Regions from separate parts of the Saccharophagus degradans 2-40 genome, predicted to be linked through region 4. Evidence: predicted binding sites of a transcription regulator. Region 4 holds the regulator's gene; each other region holds the start of a gene.
What was found. The regulator FNR, encoded in region 4, switches genes on or off when oxygen is low (the NO sensors DNR and NnrR bind a similar motif). The targets are predictions, from matches to a motif close to TTGATNNNNATCAA.
Positions count from the first base shown of each region.

Region 1: a site for FNR is predicted at 3,279-3,292, ahead of SDE_RS00420 (periplasmic nitrate reductase, NapE protein). Genes of this name have one in related genera too.
Region 2: a site for FNR is predicted at 5,288-5,301, ahead of ccoN (cytochrome-c oxidase, cbb3-type subunit I). Genes of this name have one in related genera too.
Region 3: a site for FNR is predicted at 3,564-3,577, ahead of phbB (acetoacetyl-CoA reductase). Genes of this name have one in related genera too.

Region 1 is NC_007912.1:100,608-108,490, forward strand. Features, by position in the region: gene SDE_RS00400 (GGDEF domain-containing protein) at 1-224, shown strand, start outside; gene SDE_RS00405 (4'-phosphopantetheinyl transferase family protein) at 287-1,063, shown strand; gene SDE_RS00410 (response regulator) at 1,128-1,502, opposite strand; gene SDE_RS00415 (methyl-accepting chemotaxis protein) at 1,539-3,173, opposite strand; gene SDE_RS00420 (periplasmic nitrate reductase, NapE protein) at 3,358-3,528, shown strand; gene SDE_RS00425 (chaperone NapD) at 3,525-3,809, shown strand; gene napA (nitrate reductase catalytic subunit NapA) at 3,809-6,304, shown strand; gene SDE_RS00435 (nitrate reductase cytochrome c-type subunit) at 6,308-6,826, shown strand; gene SDE_RS00440 (cytochrome c3 family protein) at 6,838-7,437, shown strand; gene SDE_RS00445 (pentapeptide repeat-containing protein) at 7,758-7,883, shown strand, end outside.
Region 2 is NC_007912.1:3,060,891-3,068,773, forward strand. Features, by position in the region: gene SDE_RS21345 (FixH family protein) at 1-256, opposite strand, end outside; gene ccoG (cytochrome c oxidase accessory protein CcoG) at 303-1,757, opposite strand; gene ccoP (cytochrome-c oxidase, cbb3-type subunit III) at 1,882-2,778, opposite strand; gene SDE_RS12665 (CcoQ/FixQ family Cbb3-type cytochrome c oxidase assembly chaperone) at 2,775-3,002, opposite strand; gene ccoO (cytochrome-c oxidase, cbb3-type subunit II) at 3,008-3,619, opposite strand; gene ccoN (cytochrome-c oxidase, cbb3-type subunit I) at 3,631-5,103, opposite strand; gene SDE_RS12680 (argininosuccinate synthase) at 5,508-6,737, opposite strand; gene SDE_RS12690 (DUF3857 and transglutaminase domain-containing protein) at 7,141-7,883, shown strand, end outside.
Region 3 is NC_007912.1:1,720,996-1,728,878, reverse strand. Features, by position in the region: gene SDE_RS06990 (phosphoglycerate dehydrogenase) at 1-841, opposite strand, end outside; gene SDE_RS06985 (phosphoserine transaminase) at 1,217-2,332, opposite strand; gene trxA (thioredoxin) at 2,538-3,395, opposite strand; gene phbB (acetoacetyl-CoA reductase) at 3,720-4,442, shown strand; gene SDE_RS06970 (hypothetical protein) at 4,517-5,047, opposite strand; gene SDE_RS06965 (phasin family protein) at 5,258-5,572, opposite strand; gene phaR (polyhydroxyalkanoate synthesis repressor PhaR) at 5,722-6,210, opposite strand; gene SDE_RS06955 (PHA/PHB synthase family protein) at 6,321-7,883, opposite strand, start outside.
Region 4 is NC_007912.1:1,883,191-1,891,073, forward strand. Features, by position in the region: gene guaB (IMP dehydrogenase) at 1-1,260, shown strand, start outside; gene guaA (glutamine-hydrolyzing GMP synthase) at 1,326-2,906, shown strand; gene SDE_RS07645 (hypothetical protein) at 2,986-3,213, shown strand; gene SDE_RS07650 (hypothetical protein) at 3,341-3,874, opposite strand; gene SDE_RS07655 (SirB2 family protein) at 4,075-4,437, opposite strand; gene SDE_RS07660 (DUF4202 domain-containing protein) at 4,444-5,034, opposite strand; gene fnr (fumarate/nitrate reduction transcriptional regulator Fnr) at 5,072-5,806, opposite strand; gene SDE_RS07670 (hypothetical protein) at 5,895-6,683, opposite strand; gene SDE_RS07675 (hypothetical protein) at 6,809-7,024, shown strand; gene cobB (Sir2 family NAD+-dependent deacetylase) at 7,049-7,756, opposite strand; gene rrtA (rhombosortase) at 7,743-7,883, opposite strand, start outside.

The DNA of each region.
Region 1 (7,883 bases), 1.8 Mb from region 4:
CAGAAACTGATGCCGAGCAGGCTAAAACTGTGCTGGATAAAATGCGAGCTGCCATTGCGAAAACGCCATTTCGGTTTAAAGATAGCCCGGTAACTATCACTATGTCATTCGGCATAGTACAGTTTCGGGGTGAGGATAGCGTCGAGTCTGCCTTTGCGCGCGCAGACAAAGCCTTATACGAGGCGAAGGCAAATGGCCGCAATCAATGTGTTATTGCACCTTAAGTGGCGAATACAAAGGTGGAGTTGTCGACCGAGGGGTTGGAACTGCATTATGATGCTGCCCCATGAATCCTATTCGTATTATTTATACCCCCATTCCTCAAGCAGGCTTTTCTGAGCAGTGGTGTACCGCTGTGGAGGCGATACTCGATCGCCACGAGCTAAGTCGCCTAGCAAGCTATAAGCACAAAACATTAAAACACCGCTTTTTATTAGGCCGCCTGTTAATTAAAACCGAGGTGAGTCGCCGTTTGCACTGCGAGCCTAAAGATGTACGCTTGGCCTACAGCGCCAATGGTAAACCCTATGTTCGCGCTCACCCTGAGCTGGCTATTTCTATTAGTCATTGCGATTCGTGGGTGGCGGTTGCGCTGGCGAGTGAGAATATGGGTATAGATATTGAGAGCCTAATGCGTTCGGGCGAGCCGTGGAACAATGCCGCGCGCCTGCTTAACACCAGCGTGGCAGTTACCCTAAAACAAGTGGGTATATTTGGCACAACGGTGCCCGCCATGTTTGGCGCCATTTGGTGCTGCATGGAAAGCCAAGTAAAAGTAAAAGATTCTTCTGTGTTCTCTGAACGCAAACTTATGCTGCCCGCACATTTTATTAAGGGCAAAACCTACGCAATAGAGTGCGATAACAATCAACCTTTTAGTGCAGCTGCTTACACCATTGGCGATGCGATTTTGGCTGTAGCGCTAAAGGGCAGTTTTAGTGCCGAAGCGTTTGCCAATAGAATAGTGTTAGAAGAAAACTTGGCCTCGGTAGATTACGACAATGGCAAGAAAAAACGCGAACACCCTAATCCGTTTTTAATGATGACGGGAACGCAGAGTTAATCGACATATGTTAAAAGCTGTAAGTTAAAATCTAAAATTTAAAACTTAAAAGCTAAATGGTGACCTAACGGTTAATCATCTCTTTAATTCTTTGTATTAAAGCAACCTCATCTAGCGGCTTGGTAAGTAGCTCGTCTACGCCACTGGCCATAATACTTTCGCGCTCACCCTGCACTGCATGTGCGGTGAGGGCAATAATTGGAATAGAAGCAATAGCGGGTGTGTTGCGAATTTGCTGCGTTGCCTGTTTGCCATCCATGCCGGGTAGAGAAATATCCATCAGAATAAGTGTGAAATTGTGCGATTCCAGTAACTTTAACCCGTCTTCTGCTGTGTCTGCACATACAACCGTATACCCTTCGTCTTCTAAAATCCAAGTTACTAACTGCTGGTTATCGGGATTGTCTTCGACCACTAAAATTGTATGTGCAATAGACATTGACGGGTTTACCTTATTAAGGGCTAGGAGTGTTAGTTACACCTTAAAGCGACCAACGGTTTGATGCAAATTATCCGATAAATTACGCAGCTCTTGCGCGGCTGTGGCCAGTGATTGTGCACTTTCTGCGGTTATTTCGGTTTGCTCAGAAATATTCACCATATTTCGGTTAATTTCTTCGGTTACCGTGGTTTGTTCTTCTGCAGCGCTGGCAATTTGCACGTTTAAATCCACTATTTGTTTTACCGCCTCGGTAATATTGGCTAATGCTGCGCCTGCGTTATTGGCGGCATCGACGTTTTCGCCTACTTTGCGGCTACTGCCTGTCATGCGCTCTACCGCGGTATCTGCACCGCCTTGTAGGCGCTCAATTACTTCGCGTATCTCTTGGGTAGACTCTTGCGTGCGTTGGGCCAGGGTGCGTACTTCATCGGCTACCACTGCAAAGCCGCGGCCTTGCTCGCCCGCGCGCGCGGCTTCAATAGCGGCATTCAATGCCAATAAATTAGTTTGTTCGGCTATGCCGCGAATCACATCCAGTACGGCCCCAACACTTACCGAATCTTCCTTAAGTAAATTAATAGCGCTAGATGAAGTTTCTATTTCTTCCGCTAAGGCTTCTACACCGCGCGCCATGGCGGTCACAATTTTTTGTCCGTCTACGGCACATTGATCTGCACTTTTGGCTGAGTCGGCGGCACTGGAAGTATTGCGCGCTACCTCTAACACGGTTGCGCTCATCTCGTTAATGGCGGTTGCCGCCATGGTGGTTTCTTGGCGCTGGCGATCGGCGGTTTGGCTGGTGGAGTTACTTTCTTTATCAATGTAGTTAGATTTGTCTGCAAGCTGATTGGATACCGCCACTACATTAGCGATACTTTCTTGTAAGTTAGCCACAAACACATTGAACTCGTGGGCTATTTGGCCAAACTCATCTTTACCTGTTGTTTCTAGGCGCTGGGTTAGGTCGCCATCGCCTTCGGCTATAGATTTAAGTCGCTCTAGTAGCGCATTTAACCGCGCACCGGCAAAGCGTGGCAGCAATATGCCCAGCGCTAGGCAAAGTGCTAAGCCCACAATTAATAAGCTCATCATTTTAATTTGGGCAGCCGCAGCGCTGGCTGCTATTTCATCGCTTAACACAACAGACTTGCGATGGGTAAGCTCGGTTAGGGTATCAATCACATCGCGCATTTCATCAAATTGGGTAGCGGCTTCGCCCATACTTATTTGCACGGCGCTTGCGCGATTTGAATCCAAGCTACTGAGCAAACGCTCTGTTGTTGCTCTGCGTTTATCAAAGCGGCGGTTAAAGTCGCCAACCAAGCTCTTTATTTCCGAGTCGTCCATTAATGCTTCGAACTTGGCTACGCGGGTTTTAGCTTGGTCGAGGTTCTCATTCAGTGTTTTGCGCAATTCACTGGCGTTTACTTGATTGGCAGGGCTTAACACTAAAGTCCGCTCTGCAATAAGCGATTGGTGCAAATCGCGATCTGCCTCTAGTAGAAACTCCGTAGCTGGTAAATTGTTCTCAGTTACCTGCGCTGAAGAGCGGCTTATTTCACTAAGAATCATCATCGCCATAAGGGCTATAAAAGCCATTAATAGGCCAATAAGGGCCAAGGGAAGACGTAACTTCCAGCGGAATGAGAGATCGTTAAACCATTCCATAATAGGTACTCGCTGTTTTTATTTCAAAATGAGATAGAACCAGTGACGTGAGAATAATTCTATCGCTGCATTACTAACTATAGACCCAATTCTTTCCAGCATTAGTTGATTTACCTCAAAACTTGTTTCCGCATTGGGTGTTTTACTTTACCTATACAAAAAGCGGGTTAACGGGAGGCCAACTATGTCCGAAATGGAAACTGATCCAGCCATGCAGGTAGAAAAGCGCCAAGAGCGGCGCATGTTTATGTTTATCACCATTGTCCTCTTTCCCCTGTTATCGGTAATGCTGGTGGGCGGTTATGGCCTACTTATATGGGTTAGCCAAATGATATGGGGGCCGCCAACCGCATGATCCAAATACAGCAAGCGCAAGAGCCGGTGCATATCACAAGTTTTATTCTGCTTGTGCAGCATGGCTTTGCCGAAAAAATACTGCGAGCCTATGCCAATAACCCCGATATAGAGATATGCCAGACCGAGCAGCCAGAAAAATTGCTGGTGCTGGCCGAGGCCGAAGATACCCAGCGCATTCGCGACTATATGGACGAGTTTGCCGCTACCGAGGGGGTGATATCCACCACCCTTGTTTACCACCACGCCGAAAGTGAATCTGCCCTAAGAGAGGCATTGTAATGACCGTTACACGAAGAGACTTTGTACGCCATCAGGCACTGGCTACCGCTGCGGCCGCCGCAGGCGTTGCCGTACCCGCTGCAGCAACCAATATTGTTACCACCGCCGCAGACAACAAATTAGTTTGGTCGAAAGCGCCATGTCGCTTTTGCGGCACCGGCTGCAGTGTGAATGTTGCCACTAAAGAGGGGCGCGTTGTGGCCACCCATGGCGATATTAAATCGCCCGTTAACCGGGGCCTTAATTGTGTAAAAGGCTACTTTTTATCAAAAGTAATGTACGGCGAAGATCGCCTTACTCAGCCGTTACTGCGCAAAAAAAATGGTGTTTATGCCAAAGATGGCGAATTCGAACCAGTAACGTGGGAAGAAGCTTTCACCATCATGGCAGAAAAATTTAAAAAAACGCTCAAAGAAAAAGGCCCCGAAGGCATTGGAATGTTTGGTTCTGGCCAGTGGACTGTGTGGGAAGGCTACGCCGCATCTAAATTAATGAAGGCGGGTTTTAGAAGCAATAATATCGACCCGAACGCGCGCCACTGTATGGCATCTGCAGTGGGTGGCTTTATGCGTACCTTTGGTATTGATGAGCCCATGGGCTGCTACGACGACTTCGAACACGCCGACGCCTTTGTCTTGTGGGGCTCGAACATGGCGGAGATGCACCCTATATTGTGGACGCGTATTGCCGATCGTCGTTTAAGTTACCCGCACGTACAAGTTGCGGTTATGTCTACCTACGAGCATCGCAGTTTTGATTTGGCCGACTTGGGCGTGGTGTTTACGCCACAATCCGATTTGGCAATTGCCAATTTTATTGCCAACTACATAATTCAAAATAAAAAAGTAAATTGGGATTTTGTTAAAAAACACACCAACTTCCGCGTAGGCACAACAGATATAGGCTACGGCCTGCGCCCAGAACACCCATTGCAAAAAGCGGCCAAGAATGCCGATAGTGCAGGGGCTTCTGAACCTATTGATTTTGAAACCTACGCAAAATTTGTTGCAGATTACACCGTCGAAAAAGCCAGCGAAATAAGTGGTGTAAGTGAAGACAAATTAATTAAGCTAGCCAAGCTCTACGCCGACCCCAATATCAAAGTTATGTCTCTGTGGACTATGGGGGTGAATCAACATACGCGCGGCGTGTGGATGAATAATCTTATTTACAATATTCATTTATTAACCGGCAAAATATCTGAACCAGGTAATAGCCCATTTTCATTAACCGGCCAGCCTTCTGCTTGTGGTACCGCACGCGAAGTGGGTACTTTTTCGCATCGGCTACCTGCAGATATGGTTGTTACAAACCCAAAGCATCGTGCCTACGCAGAAAAAATATGGAAGCTACCAGAAGGTAGCATTCCTGAAAAAGTTGGTGCGCATGCCGTATTGCAAAGCAGAAAACTAAAAGACGGTGAAATCAACGCTTACTGGGTGCAAGTAAACAATAATGTGCAAGCTGGGCCAAATATTAACGAAGAGGTGTTGCCGGGCTATCGCAACCCACAAAACTTTATTGTGGTTTCCGATGCATACCCAACTGTAACCGCCCAAGCTGCCGACTTGATTTTACCCAGCGCTATGTGGGTAGAAAAAGAAGGTGCTTACGGCAATGCAGAACGCCGCACTCAATTTTGGCATCAACTTGTTAATGCACCTGGCGATGCAAGATCTGACCTGTGGCAGCTTGTGGAATTTTCCAAATATTTCAAAGTAGAAGAAGTATGGCCAGCAGACCTAATTGCCAAAATGCCCGAAGCAAAAGGTAAAACCCTGTTCGATATTTTATATAAAAACGGCAAGGTAAATAAATTTCCGCTCGCGCAAGTAAGTAAAGATTACGAAAACAAAGAAGCCGATGCGTTTGGTTTTTATATTCAAAAAGGGCTGTTTGAAGAATACGCCGAGTTTGGTCGCGGTCATGGCCACGATTTAGCCGACTTTGATCGCTACCATGAAGAGCGCGGTTTGCGCTGGCCAGTTGTTAACGGCGAAGAAACGTTGTGGCGTTATCGCGAAGGCAGCGACCCCTATGTAGAAAAAGGCAAAGGTGTACAGTTTTATGGCAAACCAGATGGCAAAGCAATTATTTTCGCGCTGCCCTACGAGCCACCAGCGGAATCGCCCAACAAAGAATATCCGTTCTGGCTGTGCACCGGTCGCGTTATTGAGCATTGGCATTCCGGCTCTATGACACAGCGTGTGCCCGAGCTGTATAAAGCCTTCCCCGATGCCGTGTGTTTTATGCATCCAGAGGATGCGCGCAGTGCGGGTTTGCGACGCGGCGATAAAGTAAAACTGCAATCTATACGCGGGCACATTATTACGCGCATAGAAACACGTGGCCGCAACAAGCCACCTAAAGGGTTAGTGTTTGTACCTTGGTTTGACGCACGCCAACTAATTAACAAAGTCACCTTAGATGCGACCGACCCCATTTCTAAGCAAACCGACTTTAAAAAATGTGCAGTAAAAGTGGAGCGAGTATAAGAGATGAAAAATTCAACGCGACATTTACCAAAACTAATAATCGCCACTTTAGGCATAGTGGCCCTATCTTTTGCTAGTGCTTACGCTGCTGAAGAATTGATGCATGTAGATGCCGACGGCAAAAATCAAGTGGCAAGTTTGCGTAAAGGCACAGCGCTAAATAACGAAAACCCAGACCCAGCGCCATTGCAAGATGAGCAGAATAAAGACTTACGTTTTAATCGTGCTTACCCTATGCAACCACCGCCCATTCCACACAAAATTACGGGATATCAAATAGATTTAAAAGCAAACAAGTGTATGTCCTGCCACGCGCGTACCCGCGTAGAAGAATCTCAAGCACCTATGATTAGTGTTACCCACTTTATGGATAGAGACGGAAATTTCTTAGCGGATGTTTCTGCGCGACGATACTTTTGCACTCAGTGCCACGTACCGCAAGTAGAGCGCGACCCGTTAATAGAAAATACATTTAAAGATGTACACCACCTAATTGTTCAGCCCAATGAACATGAAGAATAGCGAGAAACTACGTGAAAAAATTAATTGCTAATCTTAAGTTTGCTTGGAAACTCTTTAACCGCCCCAGTGTGCATTACAGCATTGGGTTCTTAACAATGGGCGGGTTTGTTGCCGGTATTATTTTCTGGGGTGGCTTTAACACTGCGCTAGAAGCAACCAATACCGAAACGTTTTGTATTTCGTGTCACGAGATGGAAAACAACGTGTATCAAGAGTTACAAGCTACCATTCACTTTAGTAACCGCTCAGGCGTGCGCGCTACGTGTCCAGATTGCCACGTACCGCACGAGTGGACCGATAAAATTGCACGCAAAATGCAAGCTTCCAAAGAGGTATGGGGCAAAATATTCGGTACGATTAATACCCGCGAAAAATTCGAAGCTAAACGTTTAGAATTAGCGCAGCACGAATGGGCACGGCTTAAAGCTAACGACTCGTTAGAGTGTCGCAACTGCCACAACTTTGAATATATGGATTTCACTCGTCAAAGTGCGCGCGCATCGGTTCAACACAGCACGGCCTTAGCTGCAGGCGAAAAAACATGTATCGATTGCCATAAAGGTATTGCTCACCACTTGCCTAATATGAAGGGCGTTGAGGGTTGGCAGTAATATAGCTTTCGGTTAACAACGAACACTGGCCAAAAGCAGCACCAATTAAAGTAGATGAGTAGGGCAAATCGCAGCCTTGTTCATCTGCTTATCTTCCACTCGTTACTTATTGTGAACTTATAGCTTGCTGCCTACCTAGCCGTACCTGCGACATATTGTCTCACGCGCCATCTTTGCTTTTATGCAACGGGTCTAGCGGGTATACTTGCGCTCTCCTCTGAATACTCATTTTAAGGTTCCTGAGTGTGTATTTACGCGCCACCTTGGGTGCCGTGAGCAGTATTTAGCAAAGGAATCCTCTGTACAGCATGGCATTTTGTATGCCACAAAATATGAATCGCGTTATGCAGCACACCTTATCTACGGGCAATACCAAAACCATGGACTCACTGAGTGAATTAACCAAAATCATCACCCAGGGCGCATTAGTGTGGAACAAGTGGCGT
Region 2 (7,883 bases), 1.2 Mb from region 4:
CTGCTGTCGCATCAATCGCAACCATTGCCGTCAAGCCTAAGTCTTGCGCTGCACGCGTTGCGGCAAAGGTATTATTAATCATGCGCCCTTTTTTATAGTAATCATCGGTAACCACATCATCTTTTAATGAATAGGCTACCGTTAGCAGTACACTACATACACATGCAATAAATATTAACGGGGCAAAAACAAACCAGCCCCAAAATTCTTTATACCAAGGTTTCCCTTCGGTTTGTGCGTTATTCATATTACTCATTGTTTACTTTCACTTTAATTAGCTAGGCGTATTGGGTAACGCACAATTATTTACTTTTAACCGCAGGCCCAATAAATGGGCTTTCTTCTGTAGCGGTTAATAGAGGGTCTGTTTTTGAGGTAATCTTAAACGTTAAATCTGTTTTCTCTACATCAAGTTGCGCACGCTCAACAGAAACCCGCAATGGAATGGTAAACACTTCACCAGCTTCCAGTTCAACTTCCATATAGTGGTGCAACCTGAACGGGTAATCGCCACTTACTTGAATATCGTACTCATGCGCCTCTTGGCTCATGTTATTAATTTTGACCGTGTACACATTTTGCACTTGATCATTGCTAATACGATAGAGCCTTGCCCCGCGGTCGCGTGCCACATCCACCGACAGTGGTGTACGAATAATAATTGCGCCTATAAATGCACCGATCATTAATACTACGCCGAGCGCATAGCCGAATAGACGCGGGCGGAAAAACTTGGTTTTACCGTTTTCTAGTTCATCCTCCGAAGCGAAGCGAATCAAGCCGCGTGGGTATTCCATTTTATCCATAACGGCATTGCATGCATCGACGCAAAGCCCACAGTTAATGCATTCAAATTGCAACCCGTCGCGAATATCAATATCTACTGGGCAAACCTGAACACACCAAGAGCAATCGATACAATCGCCCAAACCTTTTTGCTTGGGATCTTCTTTCATTTTACGCGGGCCACGTGTTTCACCACGACTAGCATCGTAATGTACCGCCAAAGTATCTTTGTCGTACATAACCGACTGGAAACGCGCATAAGGGCACATATATTTGCACACTTGCTCGCGCAACCAACCCGCATTTAAGTAGGTCATGCCGGTAAAAAAGATCGTCCAAAAAATTGCGGCTGGGTGCGCATCAACAACAAGCATACCGGTTGTTGCGTTCTGGTGTGGAATAAGCCCGCTAATTAGCTCGCGGATAGGCACGAAATAACCAACAAATGTAAGCCCCGTTATTAAGGCGATTAACACCCAAACAGTATGCTTACCGCCTTTGCGGAGTATTTTCTCTAGGCTCCAACCCTGCTTATCGAGCTTAATTTGCTTGTTGCGGTCGCCTTCAAAAAAATGCTCCACTGAGATAAACATTAAAGTCCACACGGTTTGCGGGCAGGTAAACCCGCACCACACGCGACCAAACATGACCGTTACCGTGAACAAGCTAAACGCAGAAATAATGAGTAGCCAAGCCAACAACATAAAATCTTGCGGCCAAAAAGTTAGCCACAAAATATGGAACTTGCGCTCAGGGAGATCAAATAAAACTGCTGGGTGCCCTTCGATCATCAACCAGGGTAACAGCAAGTAACCCGCAATAAGAGGGAGCCCCGTATAACGGCGAATAGCTTGATAAAAGCCAGTTATTTTGCGGGTGTAGATTTTGTTTTCAGCCTCGTACAAATCAACATATTTGATTTTCGCTTTTTCTTCAGCGGACGAATCTGAATTAGAAGGTGTTTCGGCCATGGATACTCCACAACTAACCGTTGATTGAAGTGCTTTGCTTACGGGTTGATCCCGAGGCCTTTTTTGAATTGGTCCCCTTCCCTAGGGCGGGCGATGCAGTATTTACTGCACCGCAATGTCTAGCTTATTCGTCGATAGACAAAGAAAGGAGATAAGCCGTTAACACGTGAATTTTTTCTTCACGCAAACGATCTTTTTGAGCTGGCATTTGGTTGGATCGGCCATTGTTAATGGTTTGAGCAATCTCTTCTAAACTGCCACCATACAACCAGATGTCATCGGTTAAGTTTGGCGCACCAACAGCTTGTACACCCTTACCTTTGGCGCCGTGACAAGCTGCGCAATTTTGAGCGAATAAAGGTTTACCTTGCGCCGCTTTTTCTGCGTTGTGCTCTGCACCTGAAAGACTTAACACGTAGTTAGCAACTAACTGGGTTTTCTCATCACCCAAAATGTTGCCCCAAGCCGGCATACTACCCTGACGACCGTGAGTAATACTCTCTTTAATCTTCTCTGGGGTGCCGCCGTATAACCAGTCTTTATCGGTTAAGTTAGGGAAACCAAAGTTACCACCAGCATCTGCACCGTGACAAACCGCGCAGTTGTTTGCGAATAAACGCACACCCATTTTCATGGCTGCGCCATCGTGCATTAACTCGGTTACTGGCGTATTGGCGTAAAGTTCAAAAGTTTCGGCAACTTCTTCGTAGCCTTTCTCTTGATCGTGTTTAAGCTCGCCTACAGACGTCCAGTTTAAAATACCTTTATATGAACCCAACCCAGGGTAAATAATAAGGTAGATCGCACCGAAAATCATGGTGCCAATAAATAATTTAAACCACCACAATGGTAACGGGTTATCGTACTCTTCAATGCCATCGTAAACGTGGCCAGTGGTACGGTTCTCGGCCTCTTCATCGTCAGATACCGCAACTTTGCGGTTAGCCATAAGCACCCAAAATACAAGCGCTAGGCACGCGAGGGTTAACCCTATAATCCAAAAATTCCAAAAAATGCTCATTGTTGTTCGTCTCGCTTCTCTTCATTCTCGGCGTTAGCAGAATGAAGTTGGTTATCTTTTTTCTGCGCGTCAGATTTGTTTTCATCTTCGCCGTCGGCAAACGGTAAGTTCGCGTCTTCTTCAAAGCGTTTTTTACGGCTGGGGGCAAATGCCCACCAGCACACGCCCGCAAAAGCGATGAACATAAAAACAACAGATAAACCGCGCAAATTACTAATTTCCATAGGAATTACCGCTTATGGGTGAATAGCAAACCAAGTTGTTGCAAATACGCAACTAGCGCATCAATTTCAGTAACGCCTTTAACAGCTTCCTGAGCACCAGCTATATCTTCATCGGTGTATGGCACACCAACTTTGCGTAACGCTTCCATCTTTTTAGCGGTGTATTTGCCATCTAGCTTGGCATCAAACAACCATGGGAAAGCTGGCATATTGGATTCTGGCACTACGTTGCGCGGGTTGTACAAATGCGCTTTGTGCCAAGTATCGCTGTAGCGTTGACCTACACGAGCCAAATCCGGGCCTGTGCGCTTAGAGCCCCATAAAAATGGATGCTCATAAACAGATTCACCGGCTACCGAGTAATGACCGTAACGCTCAACTTCAGCGCGCAATGGACGCACCATTTGGGTGTGACACACGTGGCAGCCTTCGCGAATGTATATGTCGCGACCTTCAAGTTCTACGGCTGCCAACGGCTTTAGGTTCTCTACTGGCTCGGAAGTTTGCGGCAAAAAGAATTGCGGCACAATTTCCACCAAGCTACCAAAACTAATAGCAACAATTACCAGTACAACCATTAAACCGATGTTCTTTTCAACTATGTCATGATTCTTCATTGTCGGTCTCCTTAGGCTTGCGCTGGTTCTGCAACGGTTTCTTCTTCTGCATCGTTCATAGTGCGGTAGGCGTTATACGCCATTAAGCACATACCAACTAAGAAAAACGCACCGCCAAGAAAACGAACAAAGTAACCTGGGTAGCTCGCTTCAACAGAGTCAACAAAGCTGTAAGTCAAGCTGCCATCGGCGTTGTATGCACGCCACATAATGCCCTGCATCAAACCGTTTACCCACATAGAGCAGATGTATAAAACAGTACCCACGGTAGCTAACCAGAAGTGCGTGTTAATAAGCTTCACACTCCACATAGTGGCTTTGCGAGATAAGATTGGAATCATGTGGTACAAGGCACCAAAGCTAATCATTGCAACCCAACCTAATGCACCTGCGTGTACGTGACCAATAGTCCAATCGGTATCGTGCGATAAGGCGTTTACAGTCTTAATAGACATCATTGGGCCTTCAAAGGTAGACATACCGTAGAACGACAATGAAACCACTAAGAAACGCAATGTTGGGTCGGTGCGCAATTTGTGCCACGCGCCAGAAAGAGTCATTACACCGTTAATCATGCCACCCCAAGAAGGCGCTAGCAGAATCAAAGACATCACCATACCTAAAGACTGTGCCCAGTCGGGTAACGCAGAATAATGCAAATGGTGAGCACCAGCCCAAATATAGATAGAAATTAGAGCCCAGAAGTGAACAATAGAAAGCTGGTAGGAATAAACCGGACGATCCGCTTGCTTAGGCACAAAGTAATACATCATGCCCAAGAAGCCCGCTGTTAAGAAGAAGCCCACAGCGTTGTGGCCATACCACCATTGGATCATCGCATCCATGGCGCCAGCATAGGCAGAGTAAGACTTAGTAAGCGATACGGGAACAGCCGCACTGTTAACGATATGCAAAATAGCAACAGTTACGATGAATGCACCGAAGAACCAGTTAGCTACGTAAATATGCGAGGTCTTACGCTTAACAATGGTGCCAAAAAACACAATAGCGTAAGAGACCCACACTAACGCAATAAGAATATCAATTGGCCACTCTAGTTCGGCATATTCTTTGGTAGTAGTTAACCCCATTGGCAAAGTAATAGCAGCAGAAACAATAACTAACTGCCAACCCCAAAAGGTAAACGGCACTAAAAAGCCACCAAACAGTTTTGCCTGACAGGTGCGCTGCACCACATAGTACGAGGTTGCAAACAACGCACAGCCACCAAATGCAAAAATTACCGAGTTGGTATGCAATGGGCGAAGTCGTCCAAAGTGACTGTATGGTTGGAAAAAGTCGTTGAGTTCTGGCCACATTAGCTGGGCGGCGATAAGCACCCCCATACCCATGCCAAACACACCCCAAACAATTGCCATGGCGCTGAACTGCCGCACCACCTGGTAATTATATTTATCGTCCAACGCAGGAGTCGCTCCCGCGCTAGATTCAAGCCCCGAATGGGAAGCCTGATCGCTGGTCATAGTCACACCTTCTCTTTAAATTTAAAAACAAATTCTGTATGTACCAACACATAGTTATTTGACGGGGCCAAGCATAGTATTGGCGCACTGTTACACTAATTAGCGCCGCCCTAACTTTCTAACGGACACGACTTCGCACCATAGGCTCGAACCCATAAGTATAGGGAGCCGTATCGCTGTGCGATTGATGTAGGTCAAATAACATAGTTTTCTCCACTCACTTACCGCATTTAGCAAGTAATACGACGAGTAAAGATTAGTTTTTGTTCTTATTAGCCTATTTTGTATTTGTTAGGTAAAACAGATACGAAAATAGCTAAGGGAAGTTTACCAACACCAGTGAAGCGCTTTTGGCTGCATCAGTAAGGTTAGCAAACCCCTCGGATTATGCGTAAAAAACTGTGTTACAGCAGTTTACGTCCCTTCTGAGCTGCAATACGCATTCTCAGAGCATTGAGTTTAATAAAGCCTTCGGCATCTTTCTGGTTGTAAGCACCAGCATCGTCTTCGAATGTTGCTATTTTTTCGTCAAATAGGCTGTCGTTAGAACGACGACCCACAACGGTTACGCTACCTTTATACAATTTAACCCGCACATCGCCATTTACTGGGCCTTGCGAGTTATCGATAGCGGTTTGTAACATTTGACGCTCTGGGCTCCACCAGTAACCGTTATAAATCATTTCGGCGTACTTGGGCATTAATGAATCTTTAAGGTGAGCCACTTCGCGATCGAGAGTAATAGATTCGATTGCTCTGTGAGCGCGCAATATAATGGTGCCCCCTGGGGTTTCGTAACAACCGCGAGACTTCATGCCTACATAGCGGTTTTCTACGATATCTAAACGACCCACGCCGTGTGCACCACCGCGCTTGTTCAAGGTTTCGAGTACAGTGGCAGGAGACATTTCTACGCCGTCGATGGCAACAATATCACCGTGCTTGAAGGTAAGCTCAAGGTATTCAGGCTGATCTGGCGCAGCTTCTGGGCTAACACTCCAGCGCCACATGTCTTCTTCTGCTTCTGCCCATGGATCTTCCAAAATACCGCCTTCATAAGAAATGTGCAGTAAGTTAGCATCCATAGAGTAAGGCGATTTCTTCTTCGCTTTGGTGTAATCAACAGGAATATTGTGCTTAGCGCAGTAGTCCATAAGGGTTTCGCGGGAAGTTAAATCCCAATCGCGCCATGGGGCAATAACATGAATGCCAGGCTTAAGGGCGTATGCACCCAGCTCAAAACGCACCTGATCGTTACCTTTACCAGTCGCACCATGAGAAATGGCATCAGCACCAGTTTCGTTGGCAATTTCAATTAAGCGCTTAGCAATAAGTGGGCGTGCAATAGAGGTACCTAGAAGGTATTCACCTTCATAGATAGTATTCGCGCGGAACATTGGGAATACGTAATCGCGTACGAACTCTTCGCGCAAGTCATCAATGTAAATTTCTTTCACACCCAACGCTTCGGCTTTAGCACGCGCGGGCTCCACTTCTTCACCTTGGCCAATATCAGCGGTAAAGGTCACTACTTCACAGTTGTAGGTCTCTTGTAACCATTTAACAATTACAGAAGTATCCAAGCCGCCAGAATAGGCTAGAACAACTTTTTTGATCGAACTGTTTGTAGACATACGAACTCCGCTACAGACGGCCAGCTAAATGGCGCAGAAAAAGAAAAAAGGGATTGATGAACAAGGTTCCAGCACTAAAGCACTTGGCCCTAATTCTGGGGGCGCAATTGTATACGCTACACGCGCCAAATAACAGTATTGCGCTCCATAATTGAGCGCAATTGATCAACCAATTAGCCTAAAAACGCCATTAGAGGTATTTAGCTTCCATTTTCCCATAGGTATTTGCGCAAAAGCCCTAACAAAGAAGCACGTACCGAATGCCCTGACCGATTTGTTTATGATACATTTAGTTGGTACCCGCACCACTATTCGAACGAACACACGCGGTTTACATAATATGGAAACAAGCCCCAGCAATTGAGTGCTAGGCCCAGATATAATGACACGATTGGATTGATACATGACCTTTTTACCCCCGCGCAGCTTTTCATCACCTTTGCACCTTGCCACCCTTTTTATCCTCTGCTTTTTTTGCGGTATCGCACATACAGAGCCCAAACCCATGCAGGAGCCACCGGTAAAAGCTAGCCTCGCGCCGTCGCTGCAAGCACAAGCCCAAATACCCGCCACTGCGCACGAAGCGGAGGTGCTGCACGCAATCAATACCAGCAGCGTCAAGGCCAGCGGCCACTGGGAGCAGCAAAATTACTACTCCATACGTATCAATACACTCGAAGCCGCGCGCGATTACGGCCGCCTAGCCATTCAATACAACCATTACTATTCGAATACAAGCCTCGACTTCGCTCGCGTGCGCTCTGCAACCGGTAAAATCAACAACCTCGCCAGCGATGCCGTGCAGGTGCGAGTAACGGGAGGCGGGCAAGATTTCTATTCCGACAGCAGTGAATTGGTTTTTTCTCTGCCCGATGTTTCTCCTGGCTCAATTATCGAGTTTCAGTATTCGCAAACCAGTAACGAGCTAGCCTTTCCCGAGCTTTTCACCGAAAGAGCCATGCCCTACTGGTTTCAAGCCAAAGTGGGCAATGACGGCTGGCGAGGCGACTATGTTCATAACTACAGCCTCACTCTCAATGCGCCTAGCGATCTTACCCTCCACACCAAAGCGTTCATGGGGTTCCCCGCCAAAGCAAAAACCAAAAAAGCGAATGGCATCACTACCCGCACCTGGAGCATTAATAA
Region 3 (7,883 bases), 160 kb from region 4:
CTGCGGTACTGGCGCCAATGTGCGGCAAAGCAACCACTTTGTCGTGACCAATCAAGCAAGGCTCTGGGAAGTCGCAAATATACTGGCCAAGCTTGCCTGCATTTAGGGCTTCTACAACAGCAGATGCATCCACAATGGCTTCGCGTGCAAAGTTCAAAATAACCGCGTTTGGCTTCATAACACTTAGCGTTTCTGCGTTAATTAAATTGCGTGTTGCCTCTATAGCTGGCACATGCAATGAAACGTAGTCCACTTGAGATAACAACGCCTGCACGCTTTCCATGCGGCGTACATTGCTAGATAAACGCCATGCTGCCTCTACCGATAACGCAGGGTCGAAACCTAGCACTTCCATATCTAGTGCAAGAGCGGCGTTCGCCACCATAGAGCCAATGGCGCCCAAACCTATAATGCCTAATTTTTTACCTGCTAATTCGCTACCGGCAAAACGCTTTTTCTCAGCTTCTAACAATTTAGACATTTCACCCGCATCGGTCATATCGCCAAGAGTATTTACGTAGTCTTTGCCCTGCAGAATGCCGCGCGAACCCAACAACATACCAGCCAACACCAACTCTTTTACCGCGTTAGCATTTGCACCAGGGGTGTTAAAAACAACAATACCCTTTTTGGTGTATTCCTCTACCGGTACATTGTTTACGCCAGCCCCTGCTCGAGCCACGCCTAAAACAGACTCTGGTAACGGCTCATTGTGAAGCTTTTGGCTGCGTAAAATTACAGCGTCTGGTTGGCCAACATCTTCGCCTACGTTGTATTGGTCTTTGCTAAAGCGGCTTAAGCCCTTATCGGAAATTTTGTTGTATGTGCGAATTTGATACATAAGTTTTTACACCCTACAGAATGTGAGTTGCCCAAAAGCGCTGCCACGTTGCGGTCAAACCTTAACCGGCAATCTGTCGAAATTATTAACAACCTTTTGGCGGGTTTATTATAAACTGTTGTTATTTAACGTTATTTTTATTGGCCTTGATCTTGCTATATAGCTAGTACCTTTCTTAAATTCGTTATTACACGACCTTAAGTTGGGTAAACCTTGTTTCTTCGTTTGGGCCCTAGCAACTTTGCTAGGGCTTTTTTATGCGCGAAGTAATAGTTGGCTATAAATAAGTGTCTAAAAATAGACACTCAACATTAGGTAGCTAAGAATAGATACCCATAGAATAGATACCTATAAACAGGCAAACTAAATTAGCAACTACGCAGTTACCTGTTGGTATGCCCACGTCATCCAAGGCATTAATGCTTCTAAATCTGCAGACTCAACTGTCGCACCACACCAAATACGGATACCTGCCGGAGCATCGCGGTATGCGCCAATATCGTATGCAACGCCTTCTTTATCTAGCAATTTAACGAATGCTTTAACCTGGTCGGCATCGGCCTTTAAGGTTAGGCATACGCTGGTATTAGATAGCGTTTCTTTAGAGGCTGCCAAGAAGTTGATCCAGTCGTTTTCTGCCACAAACTTCTCTATAACCGCTAAGTTAGCTTCAGAACGCTTGATGGCTTCGCTTACACCGCCAATACTTTGCACCCACTCTAGGGCATCAACGTAATCGGCAACAGCCAACATGGATGGGGTGTTAATGGTTTCACCGCGGAAGATACCTTCTACTAACTTGCCGCCTTTAGTCATGCGGAATAGTTTTGGCATAGGCCAAGAAGGGGTATAACTTTCTAAACGCTCAACTGCACGTGGACTAAGAATTAACATGCCGTGCGCGCCTTCACCACCCAACACTTTCTGCCAGCTATAGGTTACAACATCGAGCTTTTCCCATGGTAAATCCATAGCGAAAACGGCTGATGTGGCATCGCAAATAGTTAGGCCTTCGCGATCGTCAGCTATCCAGTCGCCATTTGGTACTTTTACGCCAGAGGTTGTGCCGTTCCAAGTGAACACCACATCGTTAGCGAAGTTAACCTCCGCCAAGTTTGGAAGTAAGCCATAATCGGCTTCCATAACGCGTACATTATCCAACTTTAACTGTTTTATAATATCGGTAACCCAACCGCTACCAAAGGATTCCCACGCAAGTACATCTACACCGCGCTGGCCGAGCATAGACCACATAGCCATTTCCACAGCGCCAGTATCGGAGCCTGGCACAATACCTACGCGGTAACCTTCGGGTAAACCCAAAAGCTCGGCAGTCAAGCTACAGGCACGGGCTAGCACTTCTTTACCTAAACTAGAGCGGTGCGAACGGCCTAAGGTATCTAGCTGAAGCGCACTTACATCGTAACCTGGGCGCTTGCTGCATGGGCCAGAAGAAAAATTAGGGTTGTTGGGCTTGCTTTGCGGCTGCATGATCTTCCTCAATAAACGTAAAAGCCCTCACTCGTTGAGGGCCTTTATGGGTAACGTATAAGAAACTATTTTTAGCTCACCGCCCGTAAGCGGCCATAAAAATGGGGCGCCATTATGCCATTAAAACCTAGCTCTAGGTAAGGATAACGGGCGCTTTTCAGTCAAATTGGAGGCTAATTCTGCACAAAAAAGCGGTAAAAAGCTGTTAATACATCAACGTGTAAAGCTTGCGCTGATATTCAACCGCCAAAGGGTCGCCTTTGCCTAACACAGCTAATATATCGACATACTGTTTTTTCACTTCGCCATCTTTTGCATTAAGGCTTTTACGCAACAGCGGAAACAGTAACTCAAGCGCATCTTTATGGTATTCGCCATGAGTATACTGGGCGGCTAATTGCATTTTTGTATCTATATTATCTGGGTCGGCAGCCAGTGCCGCCTCGAGGGTTTCGATTTCTGGCGACTTACCAGCCTGTTTGGCAATATCGAGCTGCGAACGCAGGTTGCCGTATTCAGCATCTTGCTGATCTACCAGCTTCACCGAGTCCAGCAGTTCTTCGGCCTGCTCAAAACGCTTAATATTGATATAGCAATCAACCAAGGCAAAAAGTACCGCAGCAGCCTGCATAGATTCTTCGTATGCAGGTGTTAATTCAGCTATTGCCTCACCGTACTTTTCTTCTTCCATTAACAACTTGGCGCGACCAAGTGCCAGCTCCCAGGGCTTGGGTAGATATTTGTTTAACAATTCACGCACCGTCTGCTCTGGCTGCGCACCGTTAAAACCGTCTACTGGCTGGCCGTCTTTCATTACCATTACCGTTGGCAGGCTTCGCACACCAAATTGGCTGGCAATCATGTTTAGCTCATCGGCGTTTACTTTTGCCAATAAAAACTGGCCGGCATACTCGTTGGCCAGTTTTTCTAGCACTGGCATTAAAGATTTACACGGTTCGCACCACTCGGCCCAAAAATCTATCAACACTGGGCGGTTAAAAGACTCTTCAATTAGCTGCGCCTGCGCATTTTCTAGGGTTATCTCTACAATATGCTCACTCATTATTGCACTCCAGTTAGGCACAGTTTATGCAGTCTCTAGTTTGCATGCGCCAATATGACTTTGTTGTTTATTAACCTGCACCTAAAGTGGGGCTTAATGATAAAAAAACAAGTTCACGCGCCGTTTTCGAGCATAAGCTGCAAACAAATGTGTTCGGCGTGCCACATTTTGATTTAGACCATGTTCATAGTGTGAGTAGCTAGCGTAATATTGGTGCAGTAGTTGCCCACTACACTCTCGCGACGCTTTTTTAGCAAAGGCGTTAAGAGCTATTGATTTGTTTTAACTGTTCGACCATTCAAGTATGCAAGGAGATTACACAGTATGAGTAGATTAGCACTAGTGACTGGCGGTACTCGGGGAATTGGTGAAGCGATTTCAGTTCGTTTAAAAGAAGCAGGTTATCGCGTTGTTGCTAGCTATGCAGGCAACGATGAGAGCGCCAATAAATTCAAAGAAAAACATGACATCCCCGTGATTAAATTTGACGTATCTAGTTTTGACGCGTGTACAGAAGCCGTTAAAAAAATCACTAGTGATATGGGGCCAATAGAAATTCTTGTTAACAATGCGGGCATTACTCGCGACAGCACTATTCATAAAATGAGTGCCGAGCAGTGGCACCAAGTGCTGGATACCAACCTTGGCTCTTGCTTTAACATGTGCCGCAACGTGATTGAAGCGATGCGTGAAAACAAGTTTGGTCGTATTGTTAATATTGGGTCTATAAACGGCCAGGCAGGCCAATATGGTCAAGTTAACTACGCCGCTGCCAAATCTGGTATTCACGGCTTTACTAAAGCATTGGCACAAGAAGGGGCAAACCAGGGCATTACCGTAAACGCTATTGCGCCAGGCTACATTGCTACAGATATGGTACGCGCAGTACCAGAAAAGGTGCTTGAAAAGATTATTGCCAAAATCCCTGTTGGGCGATTGGGTGAGGCAGAAGAAATTGCCCGTGGCGTAGAGTTTTTAGTATCTGATAACGCGGGCTTTATTACTGGCTCTACCCTGTCAATTAACGGTGGCCAACACATGTATTAAGCAACTTTCGCCGCTTACAGCGCAGCTAGACGAAATACACGCCAGCTGCGCTTTTTACTTCCTGCAACACACGCTTAATTGTGTGTTTCTAATTCTTGCTCTTCCGCTTTTACAGGCTCGCTAGCTGCCTCTGGTTGAGGTTCTGCTTTTTTAGCCGTCTTTTTCTTGGCAGCTGTTTTCTTTGCCGCGGGTTTTGTAGCCGCTGCTTTCTTAGCAGGCTTGGCTGGCGATGCTTGAGTCACTTTTTCAAATTCCGCAGTAAGCGCACTAAAATCACCTGCGTTTTCTAACGCTTCCACCATTAACGCTTCACTCTCTTTAAAAGCTTGTGGCGTTTTCTTTATGGAGTCGACATAAATACCCTGCAACTTACTAGAGCATTTTTTATGTAACGTCCATACGGTTTCTAAAGAGTCAGCCTTTGATAAATCATCAGCCAATTCTGAACAACTAACAACCACCTCATCTAGCAGTTGGGCTTGCTGCCCAAGTACTGCCTCGAAGGCTTTAAGGTTGGCATCCCAGAGAGCCAACATTGGCGCAAATACCGGCCCGATTTGTTCCGAAACTTGCTCTGAAACTTGATTTGAAAATCTGTAGTCCATAACACACTCCTAGTCAGGCGAGAAACCCGCCCACAAACGTGAATTTTGCGGCGCAGCATCAAATATTATTCTTGCCAAAGGCCAACATCAATACCCTTTGGCGCCAATTAAAAAAATTGTGCGTTTTTTCTAAAATGTTTCCATCCAGACATTAAAAAGCCCGGCAGTACCGGGCTTCAACATCAGACAAGTAACACGCTCAAATCTACCTTACGCTGGCGTGTTGCTTTTAATTACGTCGCTTACTTTCTCTTGGGTAGCAGTCATAAAACTGTATGCATCTGTAGAAGCTGCAATCATTTTTTCTTGCACAGATTCCAAGTAGTTCTTTTGCGTTTGATAGATGCCAGAAAAGTCTTTCTGAGCACTAAGCTCTTTAGCGTAGGCCATGCTGTCGCTTACCATATCGCTAACAAAAGCTTTTTGCTTTTCTGCAACTTCCTCGAGCATCTTAGTATTTAATGCGGCTAAATCGCTCATTGGTTTAAAAGCGGTTTGAGATTGTTCAAAGATCTTGTCTAACATAATGTGATTCTCCTGAGGGTTATGCTGCACTGCAAAACACAACTTAAGTGTAAGGTGTGAGCATGACAGAATCAAGACAATTTTGCTGCACTGCACAAGAGAAACAAGATCATTTAGCGATAGCTAAATTAACCCTTAATAACCGTTAGTTATGAGTCTTCTTCCGGTGGTTTCTCGTTCTTTTCGGGCTTTTTGGCGCCACTCGCCGCGGGCTTTGCAGACTGAGTAAACGCGTTCCACATGGACATATTTTGCTCTATAAATTGGCCAAATACGTTCATTGGCGACGATGCATCCATCACCCCTTTCATCATTCCCTGCACTGTATCTTGCTGGTCTAAAAAGGTTGCCACACTTTGCTCTAAGTATTGGCGCATAAAGCCTTGCATATCGTTACCGTAAAAGCGGATTAACTGCTTAAGCAAGGTTTGTGTGAGCAACGCTTGATTCTCGTTGCTCTCCACTTCACTAATAATTTGCAGCAAAATCGATTTGGTGAGGTCTTCCTCTGTTTTGGAATCGATTACGCGAAACTCTTTGTGTTGCATAACCAGCTCGCGAATGCCATCTATGTTTACATATTGACTTTGAGAGGTGTCGTAGAGCCTACGATTGGGGTATTTTTTAATTGTTATCACTGTGAAGCTTCCGCATAAATGACTGTAACAGCGCGCCGTGGCTGCCCCTAAAATGTAGCTGGCATTAGCCAAAACAACACCTGCGCGCTGTTTTAACAGAAGTATAGCCCTTATAGGGCTTGATGATCGAGCCTAACCTTCACATAGCTTCCCGGCGCATCACCCACTACTGGGTGTTTTTTGCTGCCTACTGCCGGTGCAGCACACTGCTCTCCCGCCCTTGCAGCTAACCAGTCGCGCCAGTCACTCCACCACGAGCCCTCTTGCTGTTTCGCTTCGGCCATCCAGCTTTCGGCGTCCGCAGCTAAGGTATCGTTTACCCAATGTGGATATTTGCCGCGGTCTGTGGGGTTAACCACACCGGCAACATGGCCAGACTCTGTAAGCACAAAGCGCACTTGCGCGGCTTCATTATTAGCGAGTATTTGCGCGCTTTTATAGGCGGCCTGCCAAAGCACAATGTGATCCGCTTGTGCGGCCAAACAGTAACTCGGCACCCCCACCTGAGCGAGGTCTACAGGGGTATCGCAAATGGTAAGCGCACCTGCGTGTTTGAGCTGGTTATCTAAATACATATTGCGCAAATAGTAAATATACACAGCCGCCGGCACATTGGTGGAATCGCTATTCCAATACAAAATATCGAAGGGCATTGGGTCTTTGCCCTTTAGGTAGTTATCGATAAAAAACGACCAAAACAAGTTATTTTCGCGCAACAAGCTAAAGCTTAATGCCAGCACTCGGCCGTCAAAGTAGCCTTTGGTTTTTACGGTTTTTTCAATCACCGCAAAGCTATCTTCCGACAGGTAATTTCCCACTTCGCCAGGCTCAGAAAAATCAAATAACGTAGTGAGAAAAGTACAGGTATTGATACGGTTATCACCACGGGCCTTAAGCACGCTTTGGGTAATACCCAGTAATGTGCCACCAACACAATAACCCGCCACGTTTACTTTTTCTGCGCCGGTTATTTCGCATACTGCATCAAGTGCGGCTATAGCGCCCAACTCTACATATTCATCAAAGCCAAATGTGGCATGCTGCTTGTTGGGGTTAACCCAAGAGGCCATAAACACGGTGAACCCTTGGCTTACCAACCACTTAACAAGGGATTTCTTTTCACCTAAATCAAGTATGTAGTACTTGTTAATAAACGGCGGCAAAATGAGTAGCGGCACAGAATGTACCTGCTCGGTAGTAGGCTTGTACTGTATAAGCTCAATAAGCTCATTTTTAAACACTACCCCACCCTCGGTATTAGCGAGATCTTTACCCAATACAAAAGCGTCGCTTTTAACCTGAGTAATTTTTAACGCTTCGGTAGGGCTTTGTTCTAAATCGCGCATAAAGTTATCCATGCCGCGCGCGAGATTTTCCCCTTCTGTTTGCAAAATTTCTTTGCACACTTCGGGGTTGGTGAGTAAGAAATTGGTAGGGGCTACAGAGCTAACATATTGCCGCGTGTAAAAACGCACCTGCTCTGCGAGCTTTGGGTCGTCGAACTCCATAGAGTCGACTAATTGATTCATATACTGCGCATTTAGTAGGTAAGCTTGCTTAATGTAATTAAATACGGGGTTGCCATCCCAATCTGGGTCGGCAAAGCGCTTGTCGCCTTTTGCAGGCTCTATTAACGTCTCTACATTACCCCCTAAAAACGCCTGGCTTGCGCT
Region 4 (7,883 bases):
AGCATGACCATCGAAAAACAAGCGGAACAAGTGCGTGCCGTTAAGAAATTTGAAGCTGGTGTGGTTAAAAACCCCATCACTATCGATTCTAGCTGCTCGATTAAAGACCTTATTGCCCTTACCCGTCAGCACAATATTTCTGGTGTGCCGGTTTTAGATAACGGCGATTTGGTGGGTATTGTTACCGGTCGAGATGTGCGTTTCGAAACCAACTTAGATGCAACTGTAGCCAGCATAATGACACCGAAAGAAAAATTGGTGACTGTGCTAGAAGGCACCGCAGCAGATGAAGTGCGCGCGCTGTTACATAAGCACCGCATAGAAAAAGTGCTGGTTGTTAACGATAAGTTTAAATTGTGCGGCCTAATTACCGTTAAAGACATAAATAAAGCCGAAACCTACCCAAATGCCTGTAAAGATGCTGATGGCAGTTTGCGAGTAGGTGCGTCTGTGGGCACAAGCCCAGACACAGATGATCGCGTAGCAGCATTGGTTGCGGCGGGTGTAGATGTGCTAGTGGTAGATACCGCTCACGGTCACTCACAAAACGTATTAAATCGCGTAACCAAAATTAAGAAAGATCACCCGCAAGTTCAGGTGATTGGTGGCAATATTGCTACAGCTGACGCGGCAAAAGCGCTTGTGGAAGCCGGTGCCGATGGCGTTAAAGTAGGTATTGGTCCTGGCTCTATATGTACCACCCGTATTGTAACGGGTGTAGGGGTGCCGCAAATTTCTGCAATTGCAAATGTTGTAGACGCATTAAAAGACACTGGCGTACCGGTGATTGCCGACGGCGGTGTGCGCTTCTCTGGTGATGTGGCCAAAGCCATTGTCGCCGGTGCAGACTGCGTAATGATGGGGTCTATGTTTGCGGGTACCGAAGAAGCGCCAGGCGAAGTGGAGTTGTATCAAGGCCGTACTTACAAAAGCTACCGCGGAATGGGGTCTTTGGGCGCCATGGCTAAAACCCAAGGTTCGTCGGATCGCTACTTCCAAGATTCCAGCCAAGGCATGGAAAAATTAGTGCCAGAGGGTATCGAAGGTCGCGTACCTTACAAAGGCCCGTTGAACGCTATTGTGCACCAATTAATGGGTGGCTTGCGTGCAGCAATGGGTTACACCGGTTCTGTCACCATGGAAGAAATGCGCACCAAACCTCAGTTTGTGCGTGTCACTTCAGCGGGTATGGGTGAGAGCCACGTACACGATGTAAGTATTACTAAAGAAGCGCCAAACTATCCTGTTTCTGGCCGTTAAATAAAAAGCCGGGCTATATGCCCGGTTTTTGCTTTCCCCCTATTTTTTTGCAATCAGAGAACACAATGCCCAATACCGATATTCATTCTCAGCGTATCCTTATTCTTGATTTTGGCTCCCAGTACACTCAGCTTATTGCGCGTCGCGTGCGCGAGGTGGGGGTGTATTCTGAAATCCGAGCCTGGGACGTTTCGGACGAAGAAATAAAAGAGTTCGCCCCTAAGGGCATTATCTTGGCTGGTGGCCCAGAGTCGGTAACTGCAGGCTTTTCACCCCGAGCACCGCAGTTAGTGTTTGAGTTGGGTATCCCTGTTTTGGGTATTTGTTACGGCATGCAAACTATGGCCGAGCAGTTGGGCGGTAAAGTTGAGTCGTCTAACGTGCAAGAATTTGGTTACGCGCAAGTTAAAATTGAAAACGAATGCGCGCTTATAAAAGATATTAAAGATCATGTAGATGATGGCGGCGCTGCGCTTTTAGACGTGTGGATGAGCCACGGCGATAAAGTGGTTGCTATGCCCGAGCAGTTCACGCTTATGGCATCTACGCCTTCTTGCCCAATTGCCGGTATGGCGTGGGAAGAGAAAAAGTTTTATGGCGTTCAGTTTCACCCTGAAGTTACCCATACATTGCAGGGTAAGCGCATTTTTGAACATTTTGCATTAGAGCTATGTGGTTGCGAAGCCTTGTGGACAGCGGCAAATATCGTTGAAGATGCAATCGGGCGTGTGCGCGCTCAGGTTGGTGACGACAAAGTATTGCTGGGTTTGTCTGGCGGGGTGGATTCTTCTGTAGTGGCCGCGCTATTGCACAAGGCTATTGGCGATAAGTTAACCTGTGTATTTGTTGATAACGGCCTATTGCGTAAAAACGAAGGCGATCAAGTGATGGACATGTTTGCAAAAAACATGGGCGTTAAAGTGATTCGCGCCGATGCTGCAGACCTGTTCCTTGGCAACCTTGCTGGCGAAAGTGACCCAGAGAAAAAACGCAAAATTATCGGTAATACGTTTATCGATATTTTCGACCAAGAAGCGAGTAAGCTAAAAGATGTTAAATGGTTGGCGCAAGGTACTATCTACCCAGATGTAATCGAGTCTGCCGCTTCTAAAACAGGCAAGGCGCACGTTATTAAGTCCCACCACAACGTAGGTGGCTTACCAGAGGATATGCAGTTTGAGCTTGTAGAGCCGTTGCGTGAATTATTTAAAGACGAAGTGCGCAAAATAGGCTTAGAATTAGGGTTGCCGTACGATATGGTTTACCGTCATCCTTTCCCGGGTCCGGGTTTGGGTGTACGTATTTTAGGCGAAGTGAAAAAAGAGTATGCTGAAATACTGCGTGAAGCGGATGCTATCTTTTTAGAAGAGCTGCACGCGGCGGGTTGGTACCATAAAACCAGCCAGGCTTTTGCTGTGTTTGTGCCGGTTAAGTCTGTAGGTGTGGTTGGTGATGCGCGTCGTTATGCGTGGGTTATTGCGTTGCGTGCCGTTGAGACTATCGACTTTATGACAGCCCGCTGGGCCCACTTACCTTATGAGCTGTTAGAAAAGGTATCAAACAGAATTATTAACGAGATTTCAGGCGTGTCTCGGGTTACTTACGATGTATCAAGTAAACCACCTGCTACGATTGAGTGGGAGTAAGCGGGCCTGATTTACCGATAAAACTTGGTTAGCACCCTAAAACACGGATGTTGAGTGTTCCGCACAATGGAGTTTGAAGATGGATTTCGATGCTTGGAAAGTAGACCTTAAATCAAAGTCGGCGTTTCATGAGACGGGTTGTAGAATTACCGTAGAGGGCAACCCGCGACAGCCGATGGGGTTAATTCCCACAAATTTTCCAACCGGTTTAACGGCAGTGGAGGAGGCGCGGTTGTTGCGCTGTGGCATGAAGGCTATTGTGAGCAAGGCTAGGGAAGAGCATATGAAAAACGTGGGCAGCCTGTAGTTGATGCTGGTGCTTTTGCCGTTTCGTTACCCATAAAAAAACCGCCATCTAGGGCGGTTTTTTATGGGTGTTAATAAAGCAGCAGCGCCAAATTATGAGCTCGTGCTTAGCTTTACTTGCCAAAACACTACCTTACAACATACTTGCCTTTTAAGTGCATTAAGGTTTTGTGATTATCTACTGTTTTAAACAGAGTTTGGTATTTTTCTAATAAAATGGTGCCTGAATCTTGGCCGCTTTCTGCTGAGTAAGTAATACCTGCGAGTAGATCATCAAATTCTTTGGTTAGCTTATCTATAGCTGCATAGATTTGCTTGGTGGTTTTTTCGGTTTCGAAAATGTGGCCTTTACCTGTCATTTGTAGGTATTGGTCGCACTCTTGTAGCCATTCTTTGCGCTCGGCTAAAAAGTTGCGGGTGTTTCTTAGCCCGCCTTTGTAGCGCATATCAAAGTTGTTTTCTACATAGTTGCCCACGCTACCTAGGGTAGTGGTCATAAATTCCATGCGAATATCATCGCAATAGCTCCATGTTACGTAGCCTGGGAATTTAACGTTGTTCGCTTGTTCTGCCTTTTCCTTCTGGCACTTCTCATCGCATCCGTACGCGTTCGAGATAATAAATGATGCAACTAAAGTTAATAGTGCAGCCAGATTTTTCATAGAAGGGGTCCGCCAGTAACTATTTGTTATAAGAATGAATGTACAGCCGTTAAATCCATTAAAAGCGTCACCAACTAAAATGTCAAGTAAAACGTGACATAGTTCCTTGTGTCTAGACGAGTTTTAAAGGTCTTTTACTTTTTAAATAGTGAAAAGTTATATAAGAATGTATAACGGGGCTGCATTCTTGCCGAGAGGAATTAAAACGGCTTACTGGTGGCCAATATAATAATTGCGCAAGCAGTTAAGAGGGCACTAATTCCAAAAATTGCGCGCAGGTGTTTATGGGGGATTTTGAAGGCAGTGATACCTAAGCCAATATAGGTAATAACCAAAAGTAATTTGATTGAAAACCAAGAATAGTCAAATGGCGAGTAGCGAAGCATTACCGCAAGGGTTACACCGGTAACAAGTAAAAGGGTATCAATAACATGTGGTGCAATTTTTACTGCACGCAATTGAAGTTTGGAAGAGTTTCCCATTAGCCAAAGAAATCTAACGGCAAACCCGCCAATACTTAATAGCACGAGCCATACGTGAATGTGTTTAATTACTGCAAACATGGAATATTATTCGCTAAGCGCTTTCTTGATAAGTGTGGCCAAATGATCTGGGAGAGTTGCTGCAAGGGCGGCTTGATGACCTGCATCAGACATTTTTGCCCATGTTTTTTGAATAATATCGATCAGTTTTGCTTCATCGTGCTTACGAGCAAAATCATCTAAATAATAAAGTACGAATACGAGGCATATAACGTCTTCCAGAGTTTGAGTTTCTGGGTCTCTGCGCAGGCCTCGCTTCTGCACAAGATATTTAACGCGACTGATATCTTCTTCATTGTAGCCGGCTTCCAGCATAAGCTCGCCAGTGCGCTTTGCATGAAAAAGCCCAAGCTCTGCGCGCCATTGTTTGTAACCTGTGCGACCTTCGGGGTAATCGCTACGCGGTGATTTCCAGCGCTCTATATGTTGTGCGCGAGCGGCAATTTGTAGGTGCTCGGACGCTTGCGGGGCAAAGCTATTAAGTACTTCTGTCATTCTTTGAGAGTACAAAAGTTCTTTGGCAATAGGCTCGCCATTTGCAGTTTCTTGATTGGGGTCTTGTGCATTTGCCGCGTCAATTTTATTGATAACGGCTAAATATTTATCATTCATTCGCAATAGAACTCAAAAATTGGGTGAAGTTTTGCGCGAAAAATTAATCTGCCGTTGAGGCGATAGCGCGCAGCTTATCCATTTGATTGATAACCACGTGTTTTTTATCAAGAGCTATTACTTCTTGTTTGTGAAGTCTGCTCATTACACGGCTTACGGTTTCTATGGTTAAGCCTAAGTAGTTGCCCATATCTGAGCGTGACATGGGTAAATAAAACTCGGTGCTTGATAAGCCCCGATGGTGGTTTCTTGTAGATATACTAACTAATAAGGACGCAATGCGCTCGTCGGCATTTTTTTTACTTAGCAGGGTAATGAGCTGCTGCTCGTGGCTAATTTCTTTACTCATAAGTTGAAAGAAGCGACGCTGCAAATTGGGAAGCTTCATGCTCAGGTCTTCGAGTTGCGAAAAGGGTATTTCACAAATCGCTGAGGTTTCTAATGCCATTGCGGTATTGGAATGTACATTCGTTGCTAGGCCATCTAACCCCAAAATTTCGCCCGGCAAGTAGAAGCCAGTAATTTGCTCCTCGCCATCCCTACTGATAGTAGAGGTTTTTACTGCGCCAGATCTTAATGCGTAAACAGCTTTAAAGTCTTCGCCTGCTTCGTAAAGTGGTTGGCCTTTTTGCAAAGGGCGGCCGCGCTGAACTATGTCGTCTAATTTAGCAATGTCATCCAACGCGAGGCTTATGGGTAAGCATATAGCCGATAAACGGCAGTCACCACAGTTCACCTGAGGGGCGTGGTGACATGATGTAGGTTCGGATTGGGACATAATTCGGTCCAGAGTACGGCAGGTATTTGATTGCTAGATTGCGAGCAAGGATATGGATACTAATGGCTAATGTCAAAGGCTTCTTTGCCTAGTTAATTGGCCTCGGCGGTAGAGTGATTGGTGTACTAATTGGTAGCTTATGGTTAAGCAAGGCTTGAGTATAAAGTGAGATATTGTGGAGCTTGTATCTGTGCTCGGAATAGACGAATGCGTCTACTCCCGGGCCCACGTTAATGGAAATGTGCGAGTCTTCGTCGGGTTCTAACTCGAAGTTGGTGTCGAGCGCATTGTGTGATGTGTGACCCAAAAAAATGTGCAGCTGATTAAAGGTTTTAAGTAGTGGGGTAATCGCGGTTTTTAGATCTGGCAATGCCGGTGCAGGGTATACAACTAACCCCAGTTGAGCAAAACCGAATTCTTTAATTTTTGCCAGCTTTTGCATCACAATTGGAGTGTTTTCTAAGTCTGAAAGCGCTATCTCAACTAAGCAGCGGTTGAAGCCTAAACCTTTGAACAGCCCCAGCCAGTTGCAATTAAGGTCCGTTAAATCGCAGTTAACAGTGTGTAGCCGCTTTTCGATAGGCTGTATATTGTATAGCTTTGCTAATGTGCGTATGAGTGCGGTAACTTCGTGTGCCCGCAAAAAGCGCGTAGGGTTGTGTAGCGTGAACTCGGTGAGTGTTGGGTGGTTGAGCGCTGTGGCCCAAACTTCAAGCTCGCGTTGCAAAAGAAACGCGGTGTCGCAAGATTGCTCGTAAAGGGGCCGAATATGATTGGAGTCTATAACAATAGTTACCGCACAGCGTTCAGCTGCGCGCGCGCGGCTAATTTCCACGGTGGAAGAGCCATTGTTAGGTGGGGGCGAGTTTTTTTCCATGTGGCTACTTTATCGTAAGCCCATGCAAGCGGTATTGATTCGAATCAAACGTAAGCGTTGAAGGTTAAGCCTACTTGAGAAGCTTTTAGGTGGCTTCTACACTTTAGTTAGAGCAGAGGGGGAATATGAGTTATCAGTGCGGTGAGTGCGGTCATAAATTCAAAAAGGCGTCTACGCATGGGGCTTGCCCTGCGTGTGCTTCTCGACAAGTTCGCAACCTAAAAGCGGCAGAACCTGTAGCTAAAGAAAAGCCAACCAAAACCAAAATAGAACTATTTACCATGACCGTATTATGGGCGTTACTTATTTACGGCGTATACGATAAGTATATTGCCAGCTAGCGCTATGCGCGGCCTGAAAAAGTACTACGAGCAGGCAAAAAACAGCGGCACCAATTCACTTGCCGGCCCCTGTAGGCTTGTGTCAAACGCTCGGCTATTTGCACTGGCATCCAAATTTAATTCTACCGTGGTTGCGCCGTAGCTGGCAGCTAGCTCTACAAACCCTGCTGCTGGGTAAACATTGCCAGACGTACCAATAGATACAAATAGGTCACATTCACACAGGGCCTGTTCGATAGTATCCATGGCTAACGGCATTTCACCAAACCATACTATATGCGGTCGCAATAAATTTGGCGGTGTGCAGCACTCGCACAGGGATTGATCGGTTAGGTCTTTGGTGCAATCGCTTACCTTTTCGCTCACAGGGCAGCGCGCTTTTAGCAGCTCACCGTGCATATGAATTAAATTTTTACTGCCACCTAGCTCATGCAGGTTATCTACGTTTTGGGTAACCAGTAAAAATTCGCCACTGAAGTGTTGTTCGAATTCCCCCAATGCTGTGTGTGCTTTGTTGGGTTGTGCGGCTGTAAGTAATTGAGAGCGTCTAGCATTGTAAAACTTTTGCACAAGCTCTGGGTTGCGGGCATAGGCCTCGGGGGTGGCTACATCTTCCACTCTGTGGTTTTCCCACAGGCCGTTATTGTCGCGAAATGTTTTAAGCCCGGATTCGGCCGATACCCCAGCGCCGGTAAGTACAACAATGCGTTTGTAATCCTTAGCTTGCTTCATTGCTTGCTTCCTGTGTTGTTTGGCTGCGGTAAGCGAGTAAAACGGGTTTGGCGCGAATTAGCATCCACCCTAAGCCAGCAGCTAGCCCTTGTAAGTGTGCGGGTGTATAGCTTGGCCAGGTTAAATC